DNA from 4 places in the Novosphingobium sp. ES2-1 genome. Region 1 is predicted to be linked to each of the others. Evidence: riboswitches for the same ligand, from Rfam matches in the RefSeq annotation. Region 1 holds a riboswitch; each other region holds the start of a gene.
The links. Region 1 has a riboswitch for cobalamin ahead of IM701_RS10750 (TonB-dependent siderophore receptor). Riboswitches for the same ligand answer to the same signal wherever they lie in the genome.

Region 1 (2,198 bases):
TTTGAAAGCAGCTGGTAGAGCGTCGGGGCCTTGAAGCCCTCGCCATAGCTGGCGCGCAGGCGGAGGTTATCGACCAATTCGAACGCGCCGTTGGCACCGAAGGTCCAGGCCGTGCCGAACCGGCTGTGATCGTCAATGCGGACACCGGCGGCGAGGCTGGCGCGATCGCTGCTCCAGCCAAGCAGGGCGTGGCCCGAGGTGAGGTTGGCCTTGGCCTGTGCATCGAAAGTGCTCGAGAAGCGCGTCCATTCGCTGTCACCGCCGAAATCGAGCGTGAAATCGGCAGGCAGGTTGACGCGGCCCGTCAGGTCAACGCGCTCCGAGCGGCCCTTGTAGCCGTAGGACGGATCAGTGCCGAAGGTCGGGTCGTAGTAGTCGCGCTTGGTATCCGAGATCGCGAAGCCGGTGTTGAGCGTGAGATTGCTGCCGGTGAAGCGCAGTCCGATGCGGCCCGAGGCCTGTCGCGTGTCCTGATACTCAGGGGTATCGCCGAAGCTGTAGGTTGGCGGGGCGAAGCCGTCGATGTCGGTGCGGGTGTCGGCATAGCGGGCGGTGGCGACGATTGCGAGGTCTTGCGAGAGGTTGATGCGCCCGCGCCCGCCGACGCGCCACTGGCGGAAGCCATCGGGCTCGGTGCCGACCGCTGCGGCCGAGACGCCATCACTGCGGCTGTAGCCGCCGTTGACGGTGAGCGCACCGAAGTCTGACGCGATGCCTGCTGCAGCATCGGCGAGATAGCTGTCGTTCGCGCCCAGTTCGGCACTGGCTTCAATGCCGTTGAGATCGCGCGACTGGACCGCGATCACGCCGCCGATGGCCGCGCTGCCCCAGACGATGGAGTTGGAGCCGCGCAGCACGTCGATCCGCTCGACGCCGCCGGGGGTCAGCGTACCGAAGTCAAAGCCGCCCGAGGGGGCCGAGACGTCTTCGAGGCGAACGCCATCGACGAGGACGAGGACCTGCTCGGCATCCGAGCCGCGCAGACGCACGCCGGTGAAGCTGCCGGGGCCGCCGTTGCGGGTAATTGTCAGGCCGGGGACGCGTTCGAGGACGCGGGTGATGTCGGGACCCTGGATCGACTGGATTTCGTCGGCGGTGATGACGGTGACGGGCTGGCCGGTCTTGCTGAGCGGGGTTTCGCTGCCGGTGGCAATGACGGTGATGGTTGCCGGGTCGATCTTGTAGTCAGCGACAACGACATCGTCGGCCTCTTGCGCAAATGCCGGGGCGGCAAACGCGCCAAGAAATGCGGAAGCGGAAACGGAAAGCAGGTACTTCTTCACAGGACGCAACTCCGGCCACGAACGGTTGATGCCGTCCATGGCGAGAGGTGCGCTGGGCCATGAATCTGGCGCGCCTCGTCGCGTGCGCCCGGTACACCCCGCCCGGCCGCGGAACGACTACCATCGGCAGGTTTCCTGGCTCCCGGGTCATCGCCCGCTGCCCGCCTTCCCAGTACCGGGGATCGAATCCGGCACCAGTGGCATCACTGGACAGCGCGCTCTCCGGTTACAGTTGCGGGGGCAGCGCCGGATTGGAACCGGCTTCCCTCTTAGCCCGTGTTACCGGGCACCGTTGGCGTCGGCGCGGGGAACTAGCGGGAACTTTGCTGCGCTGCAAGAGGAACTACGTACTTGGGGGCAAGTCGGCGGTGGAGGTTAACCGGATCGCAGGAGCTTGTGCCGCATCGGGACAGCGGGAAATGCGGCCGTGCGCGAGGGGGCGCAAAAGGTTAGCGCAATTGAGGATTTTCAGGATTCAGCCCAGCCCCATGCCTCTCGAGCTTGCCTATCGCCCGATCGAACTGCCCGGCGTGGCAGCGACGGCTTATGGCGAGCAGCGTCCGCGCGATTTTGCGGCGCGGATCCGGCGCCGGGATATGCGCTCGATCCGTAACGCCTTGCGCGCGCCTTCGCTTATGCGGCAGCGGCTGGGCGGCGTGGCGATGTTCGGCGTGCTGGGTCTGCTGCTCGGGCCGACCGGGTGGGGCGAACCGGGCGGCGTTCAAGCGGCTGTCGCGCGCGCGCAGATGGCGGGACTGCAACCGTTTGAGCGCGGGGGTGACAGCTTTCCGGGCTCGGCGTTCTACTGGCTCGACACCAGCGACAGCGGGCTGATCGCGCCGACAGAAGCGCAGGCGAAATGGGACCAGAGCCATTCGGATGCCGAGATCCTCTCGGCCCGTCCGGTGTCGGCGG
Region 2 (2,198 bases), on a different replicon from region 1:
CGCGGCGATGAACCTGGTGATCCTGCGGTCGGTCTGGCGGACGTTCCGGCACGTGCGCGCGGGCGGTGCCTATGTCGAGGAAGACCTCGACATCCTGACCGGATCGCGGGGGCCGCTGTCGCGCATCTTCGGCAAGCTGTTCCGGCTGGTCTCAAGGCCGTGGCACATGGCGCCGCTGGGATTCCTGTTCGGCCTGGGCTTCGACACCGCGACCGAAGTCGCCATCCTTGGCATGTCGGCAAGCCAGGCCGCCAATGGCCTTTCGATCGCAACCGTGCTGGTGCTGCCGGCCCTGTTCGCTGCCGGAATGGCGCTGATCGACACCGTGGATGGCGTGGTGATGCTCGGGGCTTACGAATGGGCCTTCGTGAAGCCAATCCGCAAGCTGTACTACAACATCACGATCACCCTGATTTCCGCGGTGGTCGCCATCGTCATCGGCGGAATCGAGACGATCGCGCTGATCGGCAGCCGGTTTGCACTGACCGGCTGGCCATGGACCTTCGCCGCCGATCTGGGGGCGCATTTCAACAGCCTGGGCTTTGCCATCATCGCCTTGTTCGTGGCCTGCTGGGTGGCGAGTTTCGCCATCTATCGCTGGAAGCGGCTGGACGAAATCGAGGTTTCGACAAAGGCTTAGCCAAGAGGCGATTGCATCGGTGGCGATCTCCCGCTAGGTCGCCGCGCGAAGGTCTGGCTTCGGCCCGTCTTTCACATGATCGCGCCGGTGCCCGGGAACGGGCTTAATCGGGAATGCGGTGCGGGAAGCATGTCTTCCCAAATCCGCGGCTGTCCCTGCAACTGTAAGCGGATAGCGCGATGCACTGGCCCCTTCGAGGGGCAGCCACTGGGCGGTGCATGCGCCGTGTTGGGAAGGCGTGCATCAAGCTGTGACCCGCGAGCCAGGAGACCTGCCGGCGCACCGGTCGCTCTTGCCTTGGTCCAGGGGATGGTCATGGCACGGTATCTCTCCGTCTGAGCGACGAAGCTGTGTGGCTGGGGCTGCACGGGTCGCGTGGTTACGGGCGCAACGTCGCGCCCGCCCGTCGTCGCGCGCCGACCGGACTTGTCCGGCAAGCCCCGCCCGGTCTCGCTCTGGCGCGCGGGAGAGTTGCACGTGTCCGACCTTTCGAAGGTGCCCGTCACCATCGTCACCGGCTTTCTTGGCGCGGGGAAGACCACGCTGATCAGCCACCTGATCCGCAATGCCGGTGGCCGCCGGCTGGCGGTCGTGGTCAACGAGTTCGGCACACTGGGCGTGGACGGCGACATCCTGCAATCCTGCGCCATTCCCGATTGCCCGGCGGAAAACATCGTGGAACTGGCCAATGGCTGCATCTGCTGCACCGTGGCCGACGACTTCATCCCCACGGTGGAAAAGCTGCTCGCGCTCGACCCTCGGCCCGACCACATCCTGATCGAGACCTCGGGCCTTGCCCTGCCCAAGCCGCTGCTGAAAGCGTTCGACTGGCCCGCGATCCGCAGCCGGATCACGGTGGACGGGGTGCTGGCGCTGGCGGATGCCGAAGCCGTTGCGGCCGGGCGCTTCGCCCCCGACGTGGCGGCGCTCGACGCGCAGCGCGCCGCCGATCCCGGCATCGACCACGAAACGCCCTTGTCCGAAGTGTTCGAGGACCAGCTGGCCTGCGCCGACATGGTGCTGCTGACCAAGGTCGACCTTGCCGGAGCCGATGGCGTGGCCGCTGCGCGGGCGGTGATCGCGGCGGAATCCCCTCGCCCCGTGCCGGTGATCGAACTCGTCGATGGCGCGGTCGATCCGCGCGTGATCCTGGGACTCGACGCCGCGGCCGAGGACGACATCGCGGCGCGTCCTTCGCACCATGACGGCGAAGACGATCACGAGCACGACGATTTCGACAGCACCGTGGTGACGCTGGGCGAAATTGCCGATCCCTCCGCACTTGTCGCACGGATCGAGACACTGGCGCGCGAGCACCGGATCCTGCGCGTCAAGGGCTATGCCGCCGTGACCGGCAAGCCGATGCGACTGCTGGTGCAGGCGGTGGGATCGCGCGTGCGCCATCACTACGACCGACCATGGCGCGCAGGGGAAACCCGCCATACCACGCTGGTCGCCATTGCCGAGCGCGAGCACGTGGATGCGCCTGCGATCAAGGCGGTTCTCGCCGGCTGAGCCAGCGCAATGCACGTCATCTTCCGCGAAACGCACGGGATGG
Region 3 (2,198 bases), 1.3 Mb from region 1:
CTCGGGCCTGAGCAGCTTGTTACCGTAGTCGCTGAACAGCTGGTACAGCGACGGCGTCTTGAAGCCCTCGCCGTAGCTGGCGCGCAGCACGGTGTTGCCTTCATTCGGCGTGAACAGAGCACTGGTGGAAAAGGTCGTCTTGCCGCCGAACGTGTCGTGATCGTCATGACGCAGACCCGCGCTCAGGGTCAGACCGGCGACCGGCTTGGCGCTAAGCTGGCCGTAGAAGCTGTTGATCCGCGCACTAGCGATGGCGAAGGGGCCGCCATAGCTTGACGTGCGGAAGCTGGCCTTTTCGGTTTCGGCACCGAAAGTGGCGCTCGCCGCATCGGTGATGTCGAAGTTGCCCTGATATTCGAACCGCTCGTTGCGCCCCTTGGCGTTGAAGGTCTCGAATTCGATGCCTCCCGTCAGATCGACGTTTCGGCGGCGGGTATCAGTCAGCGTATAGGCGATACGGTTGCGGAAGCGTCCGTCGAACAGCGCCGCGTTCAGGCCGGCATAGCCGATCAGTTCCTTGGTCCTGGCGAACTCTGGCGTGTCGCCGAAGCTGTAAGTCGGCGGCGGGAAGCCGTCGATGCCGACCTTGCCGTCCGAATACCAGCCGCGCAGGTCGACCGAGACCGCATCCGACAGCGCGATGTTGAACTTCGCGTTTGCGCCGATGTTGCGATAGCCGTCTCGTTCCGTGCCGCCGCGCGTCTCGTTGAAGGTCGAAAAGCCGTCAGTGCGCAGATAGCCCGCGCCGACATTTGCCGAGACTGGGCCGAACTTGCCCGAAATATTGCCGACCACACGCGCCGTATCGCGCCAGCCATATTCGCTGGCGAGGTTGAGGGCGAGCTTCTCCGTGGGCGCACGAGTGACGATGTTCACCACGCCGCCGATGGCCTGACTGCCCCACAGTACGGACTGCGATCCGCGGACAACCTCGATCCGCTCGATATTGCCGGTCAGTAAATTGCCGAAATTGAAGCCGCCGCCGGGGGTGGAAGGATCGTTGAGCTTCACCCCGTCGAACAGCGCAACAGTCTGGTCGCTCTCCGCCCCGCGAATGTTGACCGAGGTGGTAGTGCCAAGTCCGCCATTGCTGGTGACGGTGATCCCAGGCACCGAGCGCAGCAGATCGGCAACTCCGGCCGATTGCCGGGTAGCGATGTCATCGAGCGTGATGACGGTGACCGACTGGGCGACTTCGGAAGTGGATTGCTGGGTCCGATTGGCGGAGACGATGATGGTCTCGGCGTCCTCGGCATGTGCGACGGCAGGCAGGGTGGCTGCGGAAAGCAGCAGTGCAGTCTTCAGAACACGCATGGGTTTCCCCCTTTTGAACAACGTCAAAAGAGTCGCACGACAGCGATCACGCGTGTGGGACGAAGCCACCGCATGCGACTCTGGCTAAGTCGTCACGCGAGGGAACCTCGATCATCATCCGGCACACCCCGTCCGGACAAAAGAACGACCGTTACGGGCAGGTCTCCTGGCTCTCGGGTCAGTGTCGGCCGCTTCACCTTCCCGGCCCGAAGGCCAGTGGCATAACGAAGCGGCGACTCGCCGATCACAGTTGCGGGGGCAGCTCCGGACCATGGCACGAAGCCATTCCCGGATTCCCTATTCATCCCATCGCTGGGAACCTGTAACGCTCGCGCCTTTGTCGCAGAACAGCATGAAAGGCAAGTGGGAGCAGTGAACGGCAAGACGATTCTGGTTCTTGGTGGAGCGCGGTCGGGCAAGAGCGGCTATGCCGAAGAACTGGGCGATGCCCTGCCAGGCCCGCATATCTACATCGCTACCGCGCAGGCATTCGATGATGAAATGGCCCAGCGGATCGCCCGTCATCGCGCCGACCGGGCCGGCCACTGGCAGACGGTCGAATGTCCGCTGGAACTGTGCGAAGCGATACTGGAAAACGATAGGGAAGATGGCGTCATTCTGGTCGACTGCGTGACCCTGTGGCTAAGCAATCTGATGCTTGGCGGCCAGGATATTGCGGCGGCGCGCGCTTGGCTGGCCGGGCTGTTTCCGTCGGTTCAGGGCACATTGCTGCTGGTGTCCAACGAAGTAGGCCAGGGAATTGTCCCGGACAACGCTTTGGCCCGGCAGTTCCGGGACGAGGCGGGCTGGCTCAATCAGGCCATGGCGCGCGCGGCCGATGAGGTGTGGTTTGTGACTGCCGGGATTCCCACCCGGCTGAAATA
Region 4 (2,198 bases), on a different replicon from region 1:
ATCGCCTAGCCCCTCCCGTTTGGTCCGTCGCGTATCGGTACGGCCGCTGGCCAGAAGCGGAGTGCCGAAAAGCCCGCCTTGGCTTAACACAACGTCGACAGGTGCGGTCGTTTGTACATACGGCACGGCAACGCCGAACCGTACCCGCCCTTTTCGTACCGAAACCCCGACCGTTGTCGCAACTGTCTCGACCTTCGCTCCAGTACCATAGTCGCCCCGTCGGTATTCCGCTCCACCGAACACTTCACCTGATCCATCGGGGGATGCAGAAGGGCGTGGACGAAGCACCAGTTCCTGCGCAGCCGCAACGGTTGGTGGGAGTACTATGGCAATGAGAAGCAACGGAAGTTTGGAAATACTGCGCATGGAATGGCTCCCGTCAGCCTTGGCGATCGGAGCCGGCTGTCCCATGAAGAACGAATTAGGGAGCTCGCTTAATCCATGGAGCCACGCGCGCCGGATGCGCCCTTGCCATATGCTTGGCACTCGGGGGAGTGGCACCATGCTTCTTGCCGCAAACCGCAAGGGCTCCGCGCGTTCCCTGCTGGCTTCTACTTTATGCTACCGCGTCGGCGTGTGATACCGATGCACAGTTCAGCGAAACTCGGTCCCCTGCGACGGTACGGCCATCTTCTGCGCAAGAGCATTGCCAATGGCGAGGTCAATTCTGGCTGGCCAACACGGCGAGCTGAGTTTTACGCGCCCCCCTAGCCTTTAGCCTGCGGACGCCCTAATGGGCCGGCACGCCATCCGGAGCAATCCAGGTGGCAAATGATCGCGTCGGTGCCCGAAAGGGCTTAAACGGGAACGCGGTGAGGATCGGCATCGCGCCGATCCGAAGCCGAGGCTGTCCCTGCAACTGTAAGCGGCGAGCGCGATGCAACCGCTTCCCCCCCAACGCAGGGGAAGCAGCCACTGGGCCGGACGCAGAATCATGCGAGGCCTGGGAAGGCTTGCATCAAGCATTGACCCGCGAGCCAGGAGACCTGCCGGCGTCTGGTCGCTCTTGCCATGGCCCAGGGGTTGGCCGAGGCACGGTGAACTCCGTCTGAGCGACGCCTAGCCGCCGACACGCGTCGGGCGACAGTGATGTCGCGCGCGCGTCCGGCCCTGTCGCAAGATGCCGGAGTACCCCCGTATCGTGATCAAGACCATTCTTCCTGCCAGCGTGCTGGCACTTTCCCTGACCCCACAGCCCTGCCATGCCGACGCGGCCGACGACGGGGCCGCAACGGCCGACATCGTCGTGTTCGGGCGGGGAGAAACCAAGATCGGCACGGCCCACGCCGCCAGCGAAGGCAGCGTCGGTGGAGCCGACCTGCTGGTGCGCCCATTGCTGAGGGTGGCCGAACTTCTGGAGGCCGTGCCGGGCATGGTCACAGCGCAGCATTCAGGCAGCGGCAAGGCCAACCAGTACTTCCTGCGCGGCTTCAACCTCGACCACGGATCGGACTTTACCACCTACATCGACGGCGTGCAGATGAACTTTCGCACGCATGGGCATGGGCAAGGCTATCTCGACCTCAACGGCCTGATCCCGGAAGTGGTGGCCCGCGAGGACTTCCGCAAAGGCCCCTATCGCGCCGACGGCGGCGACCTGGCTCTGGCCGGTGCCGCGTACATGGCCACGGTCGATGGGTATGATCGCCCCTGGGCCTCGCTTGAAGGCGGCTCGTATGGCTGGCGACGCTTGGCAGCGGGCGGAACCGTCCACAATCTGGCCGGGGGCGACCTCACGCTCGTGGGACAGGCCAAGCTCTATGACGGCCCGTGGCAGGAGCCCGAGCGGCTGCGGCACTATGCCGGGTTCGCCAAGTACCGAGCACCGACAGGCAGGGAAACGCTCGAAGCATCGCTGCACGCCTACCGCGCCACTTGGCGACCGACAGAGCAGATCCCCGAACGGATCATCGGAACGTCGCTCTGCCCCGACGTCTTCTGCTCGCCCGATCCATCCGCGCGGGGCCAGACCACGCGCCTGATCGGCAACATGGCGGTGAAGCAGCCGACATGGCACGCCAACGCCTATGCCCAGTTCTACGACTGGTCGATGTTCTCCAACCCGACTTACGCCGATCCCGACGGGACCAGCGCGCAGATCGCACAATTTGACCGACGCTGGGTCCTGGGGCTGACCGCGCAGAAAAACTGGGCCGTCGGGCCTGCGCTGGCGCTTTCGACCGGCATCGAGAGCCGGT

Region 2: linked by a shared signal. The riboswitch ahead of cobW (cobalamin biosynthesis protein CobW) and the one ahead of IM701_RS10750 (TonB-dependent siderophore receptor) in region 1 are both predicted to bind cobalamin.
Region 3: linked by a shared signal. The riboswitch ahead of IM701_RS04455 (TonB-dependent siderophore receptor) and the one ahead of IM701_RS10750 (TonB-dependent siderophore receptor) in region 1 are both predicted to bind cobalamin.
Region 4: linked by a shared signal. The riboswitch ahead of IM701_RS21515 (TonB-dependent receptor) and the one ahead of IM701_RS10750 (TonB-dependent siderophore receptor) in region 1 are both predicted to bind cobalamin.

The regions. Positions count from the first base shown of each region.
Region 1 is NZ_CP063445.1:2,220,005-2,222,202, forward strand. It holds gene IM701_RS10750 (TonB-dependent siderophore receptor) at 1-1,322, opposite strand, end outside; cobalamin riboswitch at 1,391-1,592, opposite strand; gene IM701_RS10755 (cell wall hydrolase) at 1,772-2,198, shown strand, end outside.
Region 2 is NZ_CP063449.1:174,926-177,123, reverse strand. It holds gene IM701_RS21510 (HoxN/HupN/NixA family nickel/cobalt transporter) at 1-640, shown strand, start outside; cobalamin riboswitch at 709-934, shown strand; gene cobW (cobalamin biosynthesis protein CobW) at 1,118-2,155, shown strand; gene cobN (cobaltochelatase subunit CobN) at 2,165-2,198, shown strand, end outside.
Region 3 is NZ_CP063445.1:900,489-902,686, forward strand. It holds gene IM701_RS04455 (TonB-dependent siderophore receptor) at 1-1,314, opposite strand, end outside; cobalamin riboswitch at 1,453-1,653, opposite strand; gene cobU (bifunctional adenosylcobinamide kinase/adenosylcobinamide-phosphate guanylyltransferase) at 1,687-2,198, shown strand, end outside.
Region 4 is NZ_CP063449.1:178,504-180,701, reverse strand. It holds gene IM701_RS21520 (transporter) at 1-366, opposite strand, end outside; cobalamin riboswitch at 765-1,009, shown strand; gene IM701_RS21515 (TonB-dependent receptor) at 1,121-2,198, shown strand, end outside.